Regions from separate parts of the Thauera sp. WH-2 genome, predicted to be linked through region 1. Evidence: predicted binding sites of a transcription regulator. Region 1 holds the regulator's gene; each other region holds the start of a gene.
The links. Region 1 encodes sigma-54, which starts transcription at its own class of promoters, with help from an activator protein. Its sites were predicted from a motif close to TGGCACGCTTNCTGCTNA; they were not measured.
Positions count from the first base shown of each region.

Region 2: a site for sigma-54 is predicted at 3,071-3,088, ahead of ACNKW1_RS14960 (PEP-CTERM sorting domain-containing protein). Genes of this name have one in related genera too.
Region 3: a site for sigma-54 is predicted at 4,083-4,100, ahead of adh (aldehyde dehydrogenase). Genes of this name have one in related genera too.

Region 1 covers NZ_JBLWFG010000003.1:8,996-14,669, forward strand. The annotation lists gene thiL (thiamine-phosphate kinase) at 1-190, shown strand, start outside; gene ACNKW1_RS06580 (phosphatidylglycerophosphatase A) at 229-711, shown strand; gene ACNKW1_RS06585 (CinA family protein) at 716-1,213, shown strand; gene recA (recombinase RecA) at 1,367-2,401, shown strand; gene ACNKW1_RS06595 (regulatory protein RecX) at 2,416-2,865, shown strand; gene lptB (LPS export ABC transporter ATP-binding protein) at 2,852-3,574, shown strand; gene ACNKW1_RS06605 (RNA polymerase factor sigma-54) at 3,596-5,053, shown strand; gene hpf (ribosome hibernation-promoting factor, HPF/YfiA family) at 5,071-5,394, shown strand; gene ptsN (PTS IIA-like nitrogen regulatory protein PtsN) at 5,535-5,674, shown strand, end outside.
Region 2 covers NZ_JBLWFG010000012.1:29,679-35,352, reverse strand. The annotation lists gene ACNKW1_RS14980 (disulfide bond formation protein B) at 1-132, opposite strand, end outside; gene ACNKW1_RS14975 (hypothetical protein) at 155-577, shown strand; gene cadR (Cd(II)/Pb(II)-responsive transcriptional regulator) at 672-1,106, opposite strand; gene ACNKW1_RS14965 (cation transporter) at 1,210-1,845, shown strand; gene ACNKW1_RS14960 (PEP-CTERM sorting domain-containing protein) at 2,291-3,004, opposite strand; gene ACNKW1_RS14955 (aspartate/glutamate racemase family protein) at 3,395-4,093, opposite strand; gene trfA (plasmid replication initiator TrfA) at 4,485-5,348, opposite strand; gene ACNKW1_RS14945 (DNA-binding protein) at 5,445-5,674, opposite strand, start outside.
Region 3 covers NZ_JBLWFG010000001.1:837,397-843,070, reverse strand. The annotation lists gene ACNKW1_RS04010 (ribonucleoside-diphosphate reductase subunit alpha) at 1-1,925, opposite strand, end outside; gene ACNKW1_RS04005 (GNAT family N-acetyltransferase) at 1,983-2,558, opposite strand; cobalamin riboswitch at 2,715-2,921, opposite strand; gene ACNKW1_RS04000 (ketopantoate reductase family protein) at 2,921-3,862, opposite strand; gene adh (aldehyde dehydrogenase) at 4,153-5,673, shown strand.

The DNA of each region.
Region 1 (5,674 bases):
CGACGATTACGAGCTGCTCTTCAGCGCCCCGCCCGAACGACGCGGCCAGGTCGAGGCGCTGTCGCAGGCGCTCCACTTGCCGCTGCACCGCATCGGCACGCTGAATCCCGAAGCCGGAACCCTGAAGCTGCGCGAACACGATGGCACGCTGGTGCACCTGACGCGCAGCGGCTACGATCACTTCCGCTGACCCTCCTGCCCACACCCGACCCGAGAGAATCCGCCCCGATGCGCCCCACCCTCCGCCTGATGATGAGCCACCCAGCCCACTTCATCTCCCTGGGCTTCGGCTCCGGCCTGTCGCCCTGGGCCCCGGGGACGGCCGGCACCCTGCTCGCCTGGCTTCTCTACCCGCTCCTCCGCACACCGGTGTCCGAGTTCGTCTTCCTCGCGCTGCTCGCGAGCTTCTTCGTCGCAGGCGTGCTTGCAGCCGAGCGCACCGGCAAGGCCCTGGGCGTACCGGACCATGGCGGCATCGTGTGGGATGAGATGGTGGCCACCTGGCTGGTGCTGATGTTCGTCCCCGGCACCCTCGCATGGCAGGCGGTGGCCGTCGGGCTGTTCCGCGCCTTCGACATTCTCAAGCCGCCGCCGGTGCGCTGGGCGGACCGCAGCTTCAAAGGCGGGTTCGGGGTCATGCTCGACGACCTCTTCGCCGCAGGGTACACACTGCTCGCGGTGGCCGCGCTGGTCGCCCTCTTCGGCGCCTGAGCCCATGAACGACAGCGAGCTCGATACGCTGGCGCGTGCAGCCGGTGCGGCACTTGCGGGGCGCGGGTGGTGCATGGCCACGGCCGAGTCCTGCACTGGGGGCTGGATCGCCGAAGCCGTCACGGCCATCAGCGGCAGCTCCGCCTGGTTCGACCGCGGCTTCGTGACCTATTCCAACGCTGCCAAGATCGACATGCTGGGCGTGTCCCCAGCCACCCTCACCGCACACGGTGCCGTAAGCGAGGCCACGGCGCTCGAGATGGTGGCCGGCGCACTCGAACGCAGCCTGGCAGACATCGCGGTGGCGGTCTCCGGCATCGCCGGACCGAGCGGCGGCACCCCCGACAAGCCCGTCGGCCTGGTGTGCCTGGCGTGGGCCACGCGCAGCGTGCCGGCGCGCGCGCTCACCCTGCGTTTCGCGGGCGACCGCTACGCCGTGCGTCGGCAAACCGTTCTGCGCGCCCTGCAGGGTATCGTTGAGCTCGCCTCGCCCGCCGATTGAATCACGGCCTGCCTCCAACTGCTTGCAGCCGTCCAGGGCTTCACGTATTTACTGTACTCCCATACAGGCCTTACACTGATGGCGGCGGCACGGCAGACCGCAGGCCTGCAATCTTTGTGCCATAATTCGCTCAACCAGACAGGACGCACTCCAATGGACGACAACAAGGCCAAGGCTCTCGCCGCAGCGCTCTCGCAGATCGAGAAGCAGTTCGGCAAGGGCTCGATCATGCGCATGGGCGACGGCAACGTCGAGCGCGATATCCAGACCGTCTCCACCGGGTCCCTCGGGCTCGACATCGCACTCGGCCTCGGCGGCCTGCCGCGCGGTCGGGTGGTCGAAATCTACGGCCCCGAATCTTCCGGCAAGACCACGCTCACGCTGCAGGTCATCGCCGAGATGCAGAAGCTCGGGGGCACCGCAGCCTTCATCGACGCCGAGCACGCGCTCGACGTCGGCTACGCCGAGAAGCTCGGCGTCAACATCGAAGATCTGCTGATCTCGCAGCCCGACACCGGCGAGCAGGCGCTGGAAATCGCCGACATGCTGGTGCGCTCGGGCGGCGTGGACATCGTGGTGGTCGACTCGGTCGCCGCGCTCACGCCCAAGGCCGAGATCGAAGGCGAGATGGGCGACCAGCTCCCCGGCCTGCAGGCCCGCCTGATGTCGCAAGCGCTGCGCAAACTCACCGCAAACATCAAGCGCACCAATACCCTGGTCATCTTCATCAACCAGATCCGCATGAAGATCGGTGTGATGTTCGGCAGCCCGGAGACGACTACCGGCGGCAACGCGCTCAAGTTCTATGCCTCGGTGCGCATGGACATCCGCCGCACCGGTACGATCAAGAAGGGCGACGAAGTGGTCGGGTCCGAGACCCGCGTCAAGGTGGTCAAGAACAAGGTCTCGCCACCATTCAAGGAAGCGCACTTCGACATCCTCTACGGCGAGGGCATCTCACGCGAGGGCGAGATCATCGACCTCGGCGTGGAGCGCAAGATCGTCGACAAGTCCGGCGCCTGGTACGCATACAACGGCGACAAGATCGGCCAGGGCAAGGACAACTCGCGCGAGTTCCTGCGCAACAATCCCGCGCTCGCACGCGAGATCGAGAACAAGGTCCGCGCCGCGGTCGGCCTGCCCGAGATGGCGCCTGCCAGCCCGGCTTCCGCCCCTGCCGAGGCCTGAGCGGAGCCGCGCACATGGGCGAGCCGAGCCTGCGCGAGCGCGCGCTTCGCCACCTCGCCCGCCGCGACCACTCGCGTGCCGAGTTGGCGCGCAAGCTCGCCTCGCATGGCGAGCACGACGAGATCCAGGCCGTGATCGCGCGCATGGGCGAACTCGGCCTGCAGTCCGACAGCCGCTATGCCGAAGTCTTCGTGCGCAGCAAGTCGGCCCGCTTCGGCGAGACACGGCTGCGCAGGGAGCTCACACTGCGCGGAATCGACCGTGATCTGATCGACGCTGCGCTCGCGACCGAGTGCGTAGAATCGGAGCTCGACCGTGCTCGCAGCGTGCTGCGCGGCCGATTTTCCACGCCGCCCACCGAAACCCGTGAATGGGCCCGCCAGGCGCGCTTCCTGCAAACCCGGGGTTTTGCACCCGAACTGATCCGCAAGCTGCTGAAAGAGCCCCACGATGAGTCTGCTTAAGGTCGCCGGACTGCAAAAGCGCTACAAGGCGCGCACCGTGGTGCACGACGTTGGCTTCGAGGTCGGCTCGGGCGAGGTCGTCGGCCTGCTCGGACCCAACGGCGCAGGCAAGACCACCTGCTTCTACATGATCGTCGGCCTCGTGCGCGCGGACGGCGGGCAGATCACCCTGGACGGGAAGGATCTGACCCATCTGCCGATCCACGCCCGCGCACGCCTGGGCCTTTCCTACCTCCCGCAGGAGATGAGCGTCTTCCGCAAGCTCACCGTGGCCGAGAACATCCAGGCGGTGCTCGAGCTGCAGGGGCTGGACAAGCGCAAGGTCGGCGAGCGGCTCGAAGAGCTGCTGATCGAACTCGGCATCCACCACCTGCGCGACAGCACCGCGATCTCGCTGTCGGGCGGCGAGCGCCGCCGCTGCGAGATCGCCCGGGCGCTGGCCACCGATCCGCGCCTGATCCTGCTCGACGAACCCTTCGCCGGCGTGGACCCGATCGCGGTCATCGACATCCAGAAGATCATCCGCTTCCTGAAGGAGCGCGGCATCGGCGTGCTGATCACCGACCACAACGTACGCGAGACGCTCGGTATCTGCGATCGCGCCTACATCATCAGCGAAGGCCGTGTGCTCGCCAGTGGCGCACCGACCGAGATCATCGAGAACGAGCAGGTGCGCCAGGTCTACCTTGGCGAGCACTTCCGGCTCTGACTGCGCGCCCCTGCTCACGCCATGAAGCCCAGCCTCCAGCTCAAGCTCTCGCAGCACCTCACACTGACGCCGCAACTGCAGCAGTCGATCAAGCTGCTGCAGCTATCGACGATCGAGCTGAATCAGGAGATCGAGCGCTTCCTGCTGGAAAACCCGATGCTCGAGCGCGAGGAGGGCGAAGGCGAGTTCCTGCCCGCCGCCGCAAGCACGCCCAGCGAACAATCCCACCAGGAAGCACCGCAGGGCGAAGGCCCCGCCGAATCCGGCAGCGAGGCTCTGCAGCACGAAGGCGGAGAGGGCAGCAGCGAGGATGAGAGCATCGACTGGTCCAGCGTGGGCACCGGGGCCTCCAGCCGCAGCGAGGACGATGAGGACATCGATTATCAAGAGTTTCAGGCCGCCGGCATCTCGCTGCGCGACCACCTCGATCAGCAGATCGCCCTGTCGCCGCTGTCGGATCACGACCGCGCGCTGGTGCGATTCATCGTCGAGGCGCTGGACGATGACGGCTATCTGCACCAGCCGCTTGAGGAACTACTCGAACTGCTGCCGCCCGAATCGGGCATCGAACTCGAAGACCTGAGCATTGCCCTGCACCATGTGCAGAACCTCGAACCAGCGGGCATCGGCGCGCGCTCGCCGCAGGAATGTCTCGCGCTGCAGTTGCGCACACTGCCAGAGTGCGCGACGCGAGCACTCGCCCTCGAGGTCGCCACCAAGCACCTGGAACTGCTCGCCGAACGCAACTTCGCCAAACTGAAGAAGCTCACTGGCTCGGACGACGAAGCGCTGCGCGCGGCGCACGCACTGATCTGCAGCCTCGACCCGCACCCCGGCTCGCGCTATTCCACCAGCGAGACACGCTATGTGCTGCCCGACGTGGTCGTACGCAAGGTGCGCGGGCGCTGGTCGGTCAGTCTCAACCAGGACGCCATGCCGCGCCTGCGCATCAACCGCCTGTACGCCAGCCTGCTGCAGCAGAACCGCGGCCAGGGCGGCGGACTGGGCGGCCAGTTGCAGGAGGCACGCTGGCTGATCCGCAACGTGCAGCAACGCTTCGACACCATCCTCCGCGTTTCCCAGGCCATCGTTGACCAGCAGCGGCAGTTCTTCGATCATGGCCCTGTGGCCATGCGCCCGCTCACGCTGCGGGAGATCGCCGACCAGCTTGAACTGCACGAGTCGACCATTTCGCGCGTGACCACGCAAAAGTACATGGCGACACCGCGCGGCGTGTTCGAGCTCAAGTATTTCTTCGGCAGTCATGTCGCCACCGACACCGGTGGGGCGGCCTCTTCCACGGCGATTCGCGCGCTGATTCGCCAGTTGGTGGAAGCCGAAGACAGCAAGAAACCGCTGTCCGACGCCAAGATTGCCGAGATTCTAGGCCAGCAGGGTATCGTGGTCGCACGGCGCACCATCGCCAAGTATCGCGAATCCCTCAATATCCCGCCGGTCAGCATGCGCAAATCCATCTGACAACCACAGGAGTCACCATGAATCTCAACATCACCGGGCATCATGTCGAAGTTACCCCGGCCATCCGCGACTACGTCACCTCCAAGCTCGATCGCGTCATCCGCCACTTCGACAACGTCACCAGCGTTGCGGTAATCCTCTCCGTCGAGAAGCTCAAGCAGAAGGCCGAAGTGACCCTGCACGTGCGCGGCAAGGACATCTTCGTTGAAAGCGACGATGCCGACCTGTACGCCGCCATCGACTCGATGACCGACAAGCTCGACCGCCAGGTGCAGAAATACAAGCAGAAGATGGCCGAGCACAACCACGAGTCGCTGAAGCACCAGACCCCCGAGGACTGAGCCTTTCGTTACAGCCCCATGACCGGGGCGCGGTTGTGGTTATAATGCGCGCGTTTTGACGACGCCTGCGGCGCCCGCCCCGGAACGACAGTCGCCCCGGCGACCTGGAAGACCGGGGCGTCGTGTTTGCACACCTGCGAATGAGCCTGATATCCCAACTCCTGCCACTTCCCAATGTGGTGGTCGACCTCGACGCCAGCAGCAAGAAGCGCGTCTTCGAGCAGGCCGGCCTGCTTTTCGAGAACAACCAGGGCATCGGTCGCAGCACCGTTTTCGACAG
Region 2 (5,674 bases), on a different contig from region 1:
GAAGAGCGCGCCCAGCGTGGATACCAGAGCCACGGCCCAGGCGGCCATCAGCCACCACCATTGGGTTCGTTTGTCGTGCATCGAGTCGATCTCGAGGGTTGGTTCCCAGGCTTCGGGAGGGGCGGACGCCATAGGCAGTGCCCGGACGTCCGCAATGGAGCACACCGCCGCTACCGTGCGGCGCGCACTCGAAGAAGAGGGGAAGACAGGGGTGGGCTGCCGCTCAGGCAGCGAGGCGCCACTTGGGGCGTTCAGGCTCGGTGACCAGCGCAGACGCGTTGAAGTCCCGCCCGGCGTCGACGAGGACATGGCCCAGTCCTGTCAATGGCAGACGACCCGCATCGAGCAGTGCAGCGCTCGCAAGGATCTGGCAGAAACCGCAGTCGGCGTGAAGTTGCCCTTTCATCCCTTCATCGCCTTCATCCACCTGACAGGTATGTGGATGGTGGTCGCCGTGGCTGGTCGCGAAACCGGCCGATTCCAAGCAGTACGCCTCCAGGCCCGCCGACGCGAACTGAAGCGGAACGAGCAGCAGGAAGAAAATGGCAAGCCAACGGTGCATGGGCGACGATTTTAACCCCAGCCCGTTGGCTGACGGCTCATATCGCGACCATGAACGTACCGGAGCGCTGGCACCCCACATTGTGGTCACTCCGCCACCGAACCGCAGATCATTGCGCATGCTCATCGTGGCACACACAGACATCCCCCCGCGTCGGCGCCTCGAGCTCATGCAGGATGCCGCATTGCGCCGCACGATCGGGTGCACAGCACTGGCTGCGCAGGGCGACGAGTTGGCGCTCGAGCATTTGCAGGGTGTCGAGACGCGCGCGGACACGGGTGAGTTGGGTGTCGATCAACGCGTCGACCTCAGCACAGTCGGTTGTGGGGTCGTCCACGAAGCGCAGCAGCTGCGCGACGTCGGCCAAGGCAATGTCCAGTGCCCGGCAGTGGCGGATGAACGCGAGGCGCTCAAGGTGCCCACCCGCGTAGGCCCGATATCCATTGGGGCTGCGGGAAGGCGCCGGGAGCAGACCGATCCGTTCGTAGTAGCGGATGGTTTCGGCCTCGACGTGCGCGGCCTTGGCCAATTCACCGATCTTCATCGCCTGCATCTCCTCATTGCGACCGCCCAACAGCTTAACCGCTTGACCCTGTAGTGGCTACAGGGTGTGTGATGCACCCCTCGCCCACGTTAAGGAGAAAACCATGGCCGGCTGTTGTTCCCACTCCACCTGCGATGCCAGCGCAGCGAGCCCGCGCTTGCGCCTGGCACTGTGGATTGCATTGATCGTGAATGCGGTGATGTTCCTGGTCGAATTCTTCGCCGGCCTTGCAGTCGGTTCGGTCGCCCTGTGGGCCGACGCCCTCGATTTCGCAGGAGATGCCGCCAACTATGCGCTGTCGCTGACGGTGCTGTCTTGGGGATTGATATGGCGGGCACGCGCGGCCTTGCTCAAGGGCGTGGCGATGGTGCTTTTCGGCGCCGTTGTAATGGCACGCGCCCTGTGGGCCTTCCAGCACGGCGTGACGCCTGAGCCGATCACGATGGGCGTGGTCGGCATCCTCGCACTGCTCGCCAACGCAGGGGTGGCGATGATGTTGTATCGCTTTCGCGCGGGCGACGCGAACATGCGTTCGGTATGGCTGTGCAGCCGCAACGATGCGATCGGCAATCTCGCGGTGATCCTGGCGGCGGCAGGCGTCTTCGGTACCGGAAGCGCGTTGCCGGACCTTGTCGTTGCACTGGTGATGTCCGGGCTCGCGCTGTGGTCGGGGCTTGTCATCGTCGCTCACGCCCGGCGCGACATCGGCGACGCACGACAAGTCCATCAGAAGGGATGAGGACAGCGGAGCGACGTGCTTGAGGCAATGACAGCTTTCGAGGCCCAGCGGCCATCAGGATGGCTGCATTGTGGAGAGGAGGACGGGCAGCTGATGGCCGGACTGAGACTTCCAGTTCACACCTGCGCGGGAGCGCGGCAAGCCGACTGCGGCTGTCTCGACCCGACCCTGACCGGCCATCGGCTCTTCAGGTCGCCCAGCGGCAGAAAACCGAGTCGAGCAGATGCTCGGCGCGAAAAGTCATGGACGGCAAGCCGGTCAAAAGAGCCGGTCAGATCGAGATCGCTGGTTGGAGTAGGCCGCGCAGCCTGCGATTCATCGGCGCGTGGGCCGCTGGCTGACACACCACTGGTATCGATCGCGATGAATGGCGGCCGCCGAAAAAGCCAAGGGCGCCGGCTGCTCGAGTGCAGCGCGGCGCCCCGGGAAGCGCTGGCCGGAAAGATCAGGCCGTCTTGCGGCGGCGTGCTGCGACCAGGCCCATCAGGCCCAGCGCGGCGAGGGCCAGCGAGCCGGGCTCGGGCACGGCTGCAGGCTGCAACTCCGGGGTGCGGAAGCTGAAGTTCCAGGACGGCCGTTCGTCAGTGGTTCCGGCGGCACTGAAGTTCAGCGCACCGCTGATGTTCCAGCCGATCGCGCCGAGCACGTTGTCTTCATAGAAGGTGTCCAGGAAGGCGCCGTTGGGTACCAAATCGGAGAGAGAATCTCCGTTGATGACCAGGCTCTTCACCGAGGAGCGCGCCGTACTGCCGCCTTCGTTGCCCGAGATCTGCAGGTAATTGAACCCGTAGCCGGAATAGTCCGTCAGGCCGGGGGCCGCGAAGGTGCTGAGCGAGAGGGTCTCTCCCGCGCCGAAGGAACCGTCGAGGTCGAAATCGACGCCCAGCGAAAGTGTGCCCGTGGCCACCACATACGACACGTTGAACGCATAGTCTTTGTCAAGTTGCCACACCGGGGTTCCCGCAGGATTCAGAGTGGCCGCAACGTTGCTGCCGTCGCGCAGGGCTGCCTCCCACCCCGTGTTACCCCAGCGGATGCGTGCACCGATCTCGGTGGAGCCGCCGGGGTTCGTGATGGAGACGATCGCGGCCTGCGCCGTTACCGGAACGCCGATCGACAGTGTCAGTGCGGCGGTTGCACTCGCGAATACTTTCTTCATTGCTTTCATTTCGAAGTTCTCCCCAGTTAGCGTTGCCATCAAGAAAAGGCAACTTACGGGAAAACCAAAGCATAAATCGAGCCAAAGAATTATTTGTCGTTAAAATTCAGGAGCTTGAAATTCACCGATCCAATAGAGGGGGGCGGGGGGGGGGGGGGGGGGGCTGTAAGAATTTCCGACACTTGGCAGTGTGTCGTGGAGCCCGCTTGGGGCGGTTGCACAGAGGACGCTAGATGCCCTTTGGCAACGCTGCGAAGTGCACGCCCTGCGCTGCTGCGGCGAGGTGAGTCTTCGACAGGTACAGAGATGGAGCGGCCGTTCAGAGGCCCCATCTATTGAAACCACATCCGGCCGCTTCTGGCCGAACCATGACTGTCCCCTCGAGTGGGCTTAACAACCCGCCAGCGCCACCTGAACGGCCGCAGCAGCGTGAAGCCCCGTCGTATCAAACAACGGCACCGCGGCGTCCTCAACGCCTACCAGCATCGATATCTCCGTACATCCCAGAATTACACCCTGCGCGCCTTGCGCGACCAGACGCTGAATCACATCGCGATACGCCAGGCGCGACGCCTCCTCGACGCGCCCCAGGCACAACTCCTCATAAATCACCCGATGAACCAGCGCTCGGTCATAATCGTCAGGAATAACGACGTCGATGCCGTGGCGATCGGTCAGCCGGGCGCGATAGAAGTCTTGCTCCATGGTGAAGCGCGTACCCAGGAGCCCCACGCAGGACAAGCCCGCCTGGTGGATCGCTGCCGCCGTGGGGTCGGCGATATGCAGTAGCGGGATCGCCACCGCGGCCTCGATGGCCGGCGCCACCTTATGCATCGTGTTCGTGCACAGGACGACAAAATCGGCCCCAGCCCGCTCCAGCGCTCGAGCAGCGTCTGCCAGCAGCGCGCCAGCCTCATCCCATTCTCCACGGTGCTGCAGTCGCTCGATCTCCGCGAAATCGACGCTGTAGAGCACGATCTTCGCCGAATGCAGACCACCCAGCCGGGCCTTCACCCCCTCGTTGATCAGGCGGTAGTAAGGCACGGTGGATTCCCAGCTCATGCCACCGATGAGACCGATAACTTTCATGAGGACGCTGCCGCCAATGGAGATGAGATGCAGATGATGCCATGGTGATCGTCGGCAGGGTCACCGCTTGGCACGTACCCAGCGCCTTCCCCATCCTCTCGTGAGCATCGTGCAGTCGGCTCGCAGCACGCTTATCCCTGGCGTCAAAACCGGCGCATCGGTGGCCCCGCGCTACCAAACGCCCTACCACGAGCCTTTCTGCCCCACCCCGATTTCGGCAGTTATCCACAACTGCCTTCTGGTAGAAATAAGGTAGAAATAGGTAGACGGTCATTTGCGGCCCTGAATCCCAGCGCCGGCGCGGGTTCCAGAGAGTGGGGAGGAACGCTATCCCGATAGAACGGAACGCTATCCCGACTAAGCGGAACGCTATCCCGATCGAGGTGGAACGCTATCCCGATGGGCGAGCTCGAGTTACCCACAGGACGAGCTGAGCGCTGCCACGCCTGCCGACGTCAATTTCACCCCGCGCGATGACACCGACCCGCTTGAGCTCGTCCACGGCCGCCGAGACCGCCTCCCTGAACTTCCGCATCGGACTGGCGTACTGCATCTTGTCTTTCAGCCAGGACATCGCATAGGCCTGCACAGGGTCGGCCGACGCCGCAATCAGACGCTGAAGCGCCTTGGCCATGTCCTGCCCGCGACCGATCTGCAGGCGCTTGTTCCAGTCGATGAGGGCGAACTCCTGGTTCTCGAAAAGTTGACGCCAGCGCGGATCGAGCGTGACCGTGTAGCGCTCGTTGTCGGCGTCGTAGTCGAGATCGGCGACGATGCGGAAGGCCTTTGTGTCGCCGACGCAGTACTTGGTGGATCCGTCCCGCCGCTTCACCTCGATGATGAAGCTGGCCTTGTAAAAGGCCTTCATCACCCGATGCAGCCACTCATAATCGTGCTTGCCAGTGCTACGCCCGATCGCGCGCAAGAACGCCGCCCGGTTGATCCGGATGGGAACGCCAAGGGGGATGCAGCGCGCCTCGTAGATCAGCTGCAGCGCGACATCCGCCTGTGGTTCGTCGAGCTGCTCACCGGTGTAGGTCAGCACGACGTCGGATCGCGTGATGAGCGGCTCCTCGTTGTAGAAACGCTTGCGTCCCCGGGCGACGGGGGCGAAGAGGCTGGAGCGGGCGATGTGGTTCGGCATGGCCCGTACGAAGGCCTCCATACCGGGCAGGAAGAGCTGGACGGGCTCGGCCGCCCTCCGGTGCTCCATCCGCATGCGCGCCACCCTCGCACGCTCCTGCAGCTTCGACATGGTCTCGGCAAGGCCATGCCCCGGCGCGGAAGGGGCGAGGGTCGGAAGGGCAGGCTGAGGACAGCTCGCCTTTCTCTCGATCGTGGTTCGCATTGCTCAGGCCCGTGCGGACGATGAGACTCCTCGACCGGTGGCAGACGCCTGGAGCTGCCGCTGCCGGGCGAGTTGCTCCGCCTTGGTCGGACGCCCGCGTCTGGGCTTGTGATCGTCGAACGCGACGGTCGGCCGCTGGGGCGGGGCCACGCCCTCGACGTGCTCGGCGAGCCAGTTTTCGACGTCCTCGACACGCCAGAGCAGGCGCTTGGTGCCAGGTAGCCGGCAGATTG
Region 3 (5,674 bases), on a different contig from region 1:
AGGTTGGCGGCGCGCGCCTTGGGCGTGGCGTAGTAGTTGAGGTCGATGACGTTGTCGAGCAGGCGCATCGCGACACGCACGGTGCGCTGCAGCTTGTCGTGGTCGAGCGTCCAGCGCCCGTCGCCGTCGCGCACCAGATGGGCGGGCAGGTTCACCGAGCCGAGGTTGCACACCGCGGTCTCGTCGGCCGAGGTGTTGAGCGTGATCTCGGTGCACAGGTTGGAGCCATGCACCACGCCCACGTGCTGCTGCGGCGAGCGCAGGTTGCAGGCGTCCTTGAAGGTGATCCATGGATGCCCGGTCTCGAACAGCATGGTCAGCATCTTGCGCCACAGCTGGATGGCGGGCAGGCGCTTGAAGAGGCGGATCTCGCCGCGCTCGGCCTTTTCCTCATACGCGCGGTAGGCCGTCTCGAAGTCCTGGCCGTAGCGCTCGTGCAGGTCGGGCACGTCGACCGGCGAGAACAGGGTCCATTCGGCGTTCTCCAGCACGCGCTTCATGAACAAGTCGGGAATCCAGTTCGCGGTGTTCATGTCGTGCGTGCGGCGGCGCTCGTCGCCGGTGTTCTTGCGCAGTTCGAGGAATTCCTCGATGTCGAGGTGCCAGGTTTCGAGATAGGCGCACACCGCGCCCTTGCGCTTGCCGCCCTGGTTCACCGCCACCGCGGTGTCGTTGACCACCTTGAGGAAGGGGATCACGCCCTGGCTCTGGCCGTTGGTGCCCTTGATGCGGCTGCCGAGCGCGCGTACCGGCGTCCAGTCGTTGCCCAGACCGCCGGCAAACTTCTGCAGCAGGGCGTTTTCCTTGATCGACTGGTAGATGTCCTCGAGGCTGTCGGCCACCGTCGTCAGGTAGCAGGACGACAGCTGCGAATGGCGGGTGCCGCTGTTGAACAGCGTTGGCGTGCTGCTCATGAAGTCGAAGCTCGACAGCAGCTCGTAGAACGCGATCGCCTGTGCCTCGCGATCGATCTCGTTGATCGCGAGGCCCATGGCCACGCGCATGAAGAAGGTCTGCGGCAGCTCGATGCGGCGGTCGTCGACATGCAGGAAGTAGCGGTCGTACAGCGTCTGCAGGCCGAGGTAGTCGAACTGCAGGTCGCGCTCGGGCCGGATCGCTGCCGCCAGGCGGGCGAGGTCGAAGTCGGCCAGGCGGGGGTCGAGCAGCTCCGCCTCGATGCCACGGCGGATGAAGGCGGGCAGGCAGGCGGCATAACCCCGATCGGGGTCGGACATGTCGGCCTGCGAGGTTTCGTGCCCGAGCACTTCGACGCGGATCGCCGACAGCAGCAGGCGGGCGGCGACACGGCCGTAGTCCGGCTCGCGCTCGATCAGCGTGCGTGCGGCCAGCACCAATGCCTGGCGCACGGCGGCAATCGGCACGCCGTCGTAGAGGTTGTGCAGGGCGTGTTCGAGCACGGTGTCGGCGGACACACCGTCCAGCCCTTCGCAGGCCTCGCGGCACACGGCGAGCAGGGCGGCGCGGTCGAGCGGGCGGCGCGCTTCGCCATCGACGACGTGCAGCACGGGGCCGGTGCCGCCCGCCTGCGCTTCGGCGTCCTGCTGCGCGGCGCGTTCGGCGGCGCGGCGTTCGCGGTAGAGCACGTAGGCGCGCGCGACGTCGTGCTCGCCCGAGCGCATCAGCGCCAGCTCGACCTGGTCCTGGATGTCCTCGATGTGCAGCATGCCGCCGTCGGGCAGGCGACGGGTGAGGGCGCCGACCACGGTATCGGTGAGTCGGGCCACGATGTCGCGTACGCGTGAGGACGCCGCGCCCTGGCGGCCCTCGACGGCGAGAAAGGCCTTGGTCATGGCGACGGCGATCTTGTTCGGATCGAAGGCGACGACGGCGCCATTGCGGCGGACGGTCTGGAATGCGGCGAGTTGCATGGCGCTATCAAGTGCTTCGGCGGGAAGTCGGTCCACGGGTGGTCCTCGTCTGGGTGAGTGCGGATGAAACGGGTTTCTGAGGGAAGGCGAGCTTCAGGCGGCGGCCGCGAGGCTGACTGCGCTGGGGGCCGGGCAAGGATGGGTGTCGTCGCCGGCGTGGGACTCGGCCCGCAGATCCAGCGTCAGGGGGGCGGTGTGGCTGCCGCCAGGCCGACGGAAGCCGCTGGCGGCAGCCATGTGGAGTACCGCCGGGCTGACGCTGTGACACACGATCCGGCCTGCGCCGTGCAGGCGGGCCAGTGCAATGACGTGGTTGAACAGTGCTCGGCCCAGTCCGCGCTGGCGATGAGTTGCGGTGACGCTGAGCCCGAAGTCGACCTCCCCATCGCGCACCGCGACATGGGCGAGGGCGACGATGTCGCCTTGTGCGGTGCCCAGACCATGCACATGGTCGCGTGCGAAATCGAGCGTGGCGACGTAGGCGGCGATGCCTTCGTCGCGGATGCCGTGGCTGAAGCGCAGCAGGCGGTCATCGGCATCCAGCGCAAGAAGGTGTTCGAGGATGCGGGGGGCGTCGGCGGGGCCGAAGCGGAACATCGGCCTCAGAACGGCGCCCGTGGAATCGGTCGGCGGTGTCAGCGTTGCAGCGGGGCGGTCGGCGGTGGACATGGCGGAGATCCGGTGCGGGCAGGGCGGATCTCCGACGCACGGGCGTGATGCGTCACGCGCATGGCAATGCCATGCGGTGCTGCCGTGCCATCAGGAAAACGAGCAAGTGAAATGGTGTGAGCCATGCCTCTTGTCAGGGACACCCCGCCCCAAACTGTTGAAGGTGATGTGCATGGCAGGTCTCCTGGCTCACGGGTCGTCGTCTTGCGCCAGCCTTCCCGGAAGATTTCCAGTGGCAGAGAGGGCGCAGGACTCGCCGATTACAGTTGCGGGGGCAGCTCCGGGGTTCGCGCTGGGCGCGGCACCGGATTCCCTTTTCATGTCCGCCGATGACGGCGGACAACCATGAACAGGGGCGGAGGTTAGCCCTGGCCCCCGGCGCTGTCAAACGCGCCGCGTTCGATCGTACGCACCAGGGTATGCACCGCGCGATGCGTCGGAACTTCGAGCCCGGCCGCCTCGGCCATGGATAGCAGGGCGCCGGTGATGGCGTCGATCTCGGTGTGGCGGCCGGCGAGGACGTCCTGCAGCATGCTGGCGCGGTTGGCGGCGGTGGCGCGGGCAACGCCATGCACCCGCGCGAGCGCGGCCGCTTCGTCGAGCTCGAGGCCGTTGGCGCGCAGTACCGGCAGTGCCTCGCGCACCAGGGCGTTGAGCAGTACGCGGTGCGGCGGCTCGAGCAGGGCGCCGTTGGGCACGCGGAACAGCGCCGCGAGCGGGTTGATGGCGACGTTCACCAGCAGCTTCGCCAGCCGCGCGGCGGTGATTTCCGGCTCGATGCGAGCCTCGAGACCCGCGTCCGCCAGCATCCGCGCGAGCGGCTCGAACCCGGGCGGCAGCAGGGTTTCGCCTGCGCCTGAGGGCTGCACCCGGTTGCCGTCGCGCCACGCGCCCTCGGTGGTGATGCCCTGATCCACGTGTTGTGCGTGGCAATGCCCGCGCAGCATGTCCACGGTGATCCCGTTCTGCAAGGACAGCACGCCGATGGGGCGCATGCGTGAGGCGACTTCCGCGGCTGCCGCTGTGTCGGCGGCCTTCACCAGCACGATCACCCAGTCGGCGACAGGGGGGTGGGCAGCGTCGAAGGCTTCCAGGGCGAGTGTTTGCTCGCCCACTTGCACGCCGGTGCGGAGGCTTGCGACCCGGTGTGCGTTACGCGCAATCACGGCGAGCGGCACGACGGCGCGCAGCCGCGCAGCAAAGTGCAGGCCCAGCGCGCCGGCGCCGATGATCGCAACCGGGAAGCGCGTGTCGGCCTGGCTGTGGTGTGTGGCACGAGGGGGTGCCTCGAGATTACTGTCCATTCGATACGTACGGAGCGGTTCGGATTTCAAGTGGATCCCTGCCTGTTGCGTGCCAGACGGCTTCGCGGTCGCGATGTCGCATAAACATCGGATGGGTGCTCCAGCATGCCTGCTCCATGGAGCATCTGGAGCAACTCAGCCTGTTCATTCCACCCAATGGGAACAGCCGATGGGATGTGCTGTGGGGCTGGAATGCCCGAATCCAGGCGCATTCGCATTCTGGCATGACTCCTGCTGGAGGTGAGATGCAGCGACTTGCTGTGCATCCAGAAAATCGAGGAGACGAGATCATGCTGTACGCAATGCCCGGCCAGGCCGACGCCAAGGTTCAGTTCAAAAGCCGTTATGACAACTTCATCGGTGGCAAATGGGTGGCCCCGGTCAAGGGGCAGTATTTCGATGTGGTCACCCCGGTTTCCGGCCAGAAGTACACCCAGGCCGCGCGCTCCACGGCCGAGGACATTGAGCTGGCGCTCGATGCCGCACACGCGGCCTTCCCGACCTGGGGCAAGACCGACGCCACCACGCGCTCGAACATCCTGCTCAAGATCGCCGACCGCCTCGAGGCCAACCTCGAACTGCTCGCCTACGCCGAGACCGTCGACAACGGCAAGCCGATCCGCGAGACGCTCAACGCCGACATCCCGCTCGCCGTCGACCACTTCCGCTACTTCGCCGGCTGCCTGCGCTCGCAGGAAGGCGGCATCTCGGAGATCGACGAGAACACCATGGCCTATCACATCCACGAGCCGCTGGGCGTGGTCGGCCAGATCATCCCGTGGAACTTCCCGATCCTGATGGCGGCGTGGAAGCTGGCGCCGGCTCTGGGTGCGGGTAACTGCGTGGTGCTCAAGCCCGCCGAGTCGACCCCGATCTCGATCCTGGTGCTGATGGAACTGATCGCCGACCTGCTGCCGCCGGGCGTGCTCAACATCGTCAACGGCTATGGCCGTGAGGCCGGCATGCCGCTCGCCACCAGCAAGCGCATCGCCAAGATCGCCTTCACCGGCTCGACCTCCACCGGCCGCGTCATCGCCCAGGCCGCCGCCAACAACCTGATCCCGGCCACGCTGGAGCTGGGCGGCAAGTCGCCCAACATCTTCTTCGCCGACGTGATGGACAAGGATGATGCCTTCCTCGACAAGGCGATCGAGGGCCTGGTGCTGTTCGCCTTCAACCAGGGCGAAGTGTGCACCTGCCCGAGCCGCGCGCTGATCCAGGAATCGATCTACGACCGCTTCATGGAGCGCGCACTGAAGCGCGTCGCCGCCATCAAGCAGGGCAGCCCGCTCGACACCGACACGATGATGGGGGCGCAGGCCTCGCAGGAACAGATGACCAAGATCCAGTCCTACCTCGCGCTCGGTCGTGAGGAGGGCGCCGAGGTTCTGATCGGCGGCAATCGTGCCCAACTTGGCGGTGACCTGACCGACGGCTTCTACATCCAGCCGACGCTGTTCAAGGGCCACAACAAGATGCGCATCTTCCAGGAAGAGATCTTCGGGCCGGTGCTCGCGGTGACCACCTTCAAGGACGAGGCCGAGGCCCTTTCGATCGCCAACGACACCCTGTACGGTCTGGGTGCCGGCGTATGGAGCCGCAACGGTAACGTCGCCTATCGCATGGGCCGGGCCATCCAGGCCGGCCGCGTGTGGACCAACTGCTATCACGCCTACCCGGCGCACGCTGCCTTCGGCGGCTACAAGGAGTCGGGCATCGGCCGCGAGACGCACAAGGTCATGCTCGACCACTACCAGCAGACCAAGAACCTGCTCGTGAGCTACAGCGAGAACAAGCTCGGCTTCTTCTGAG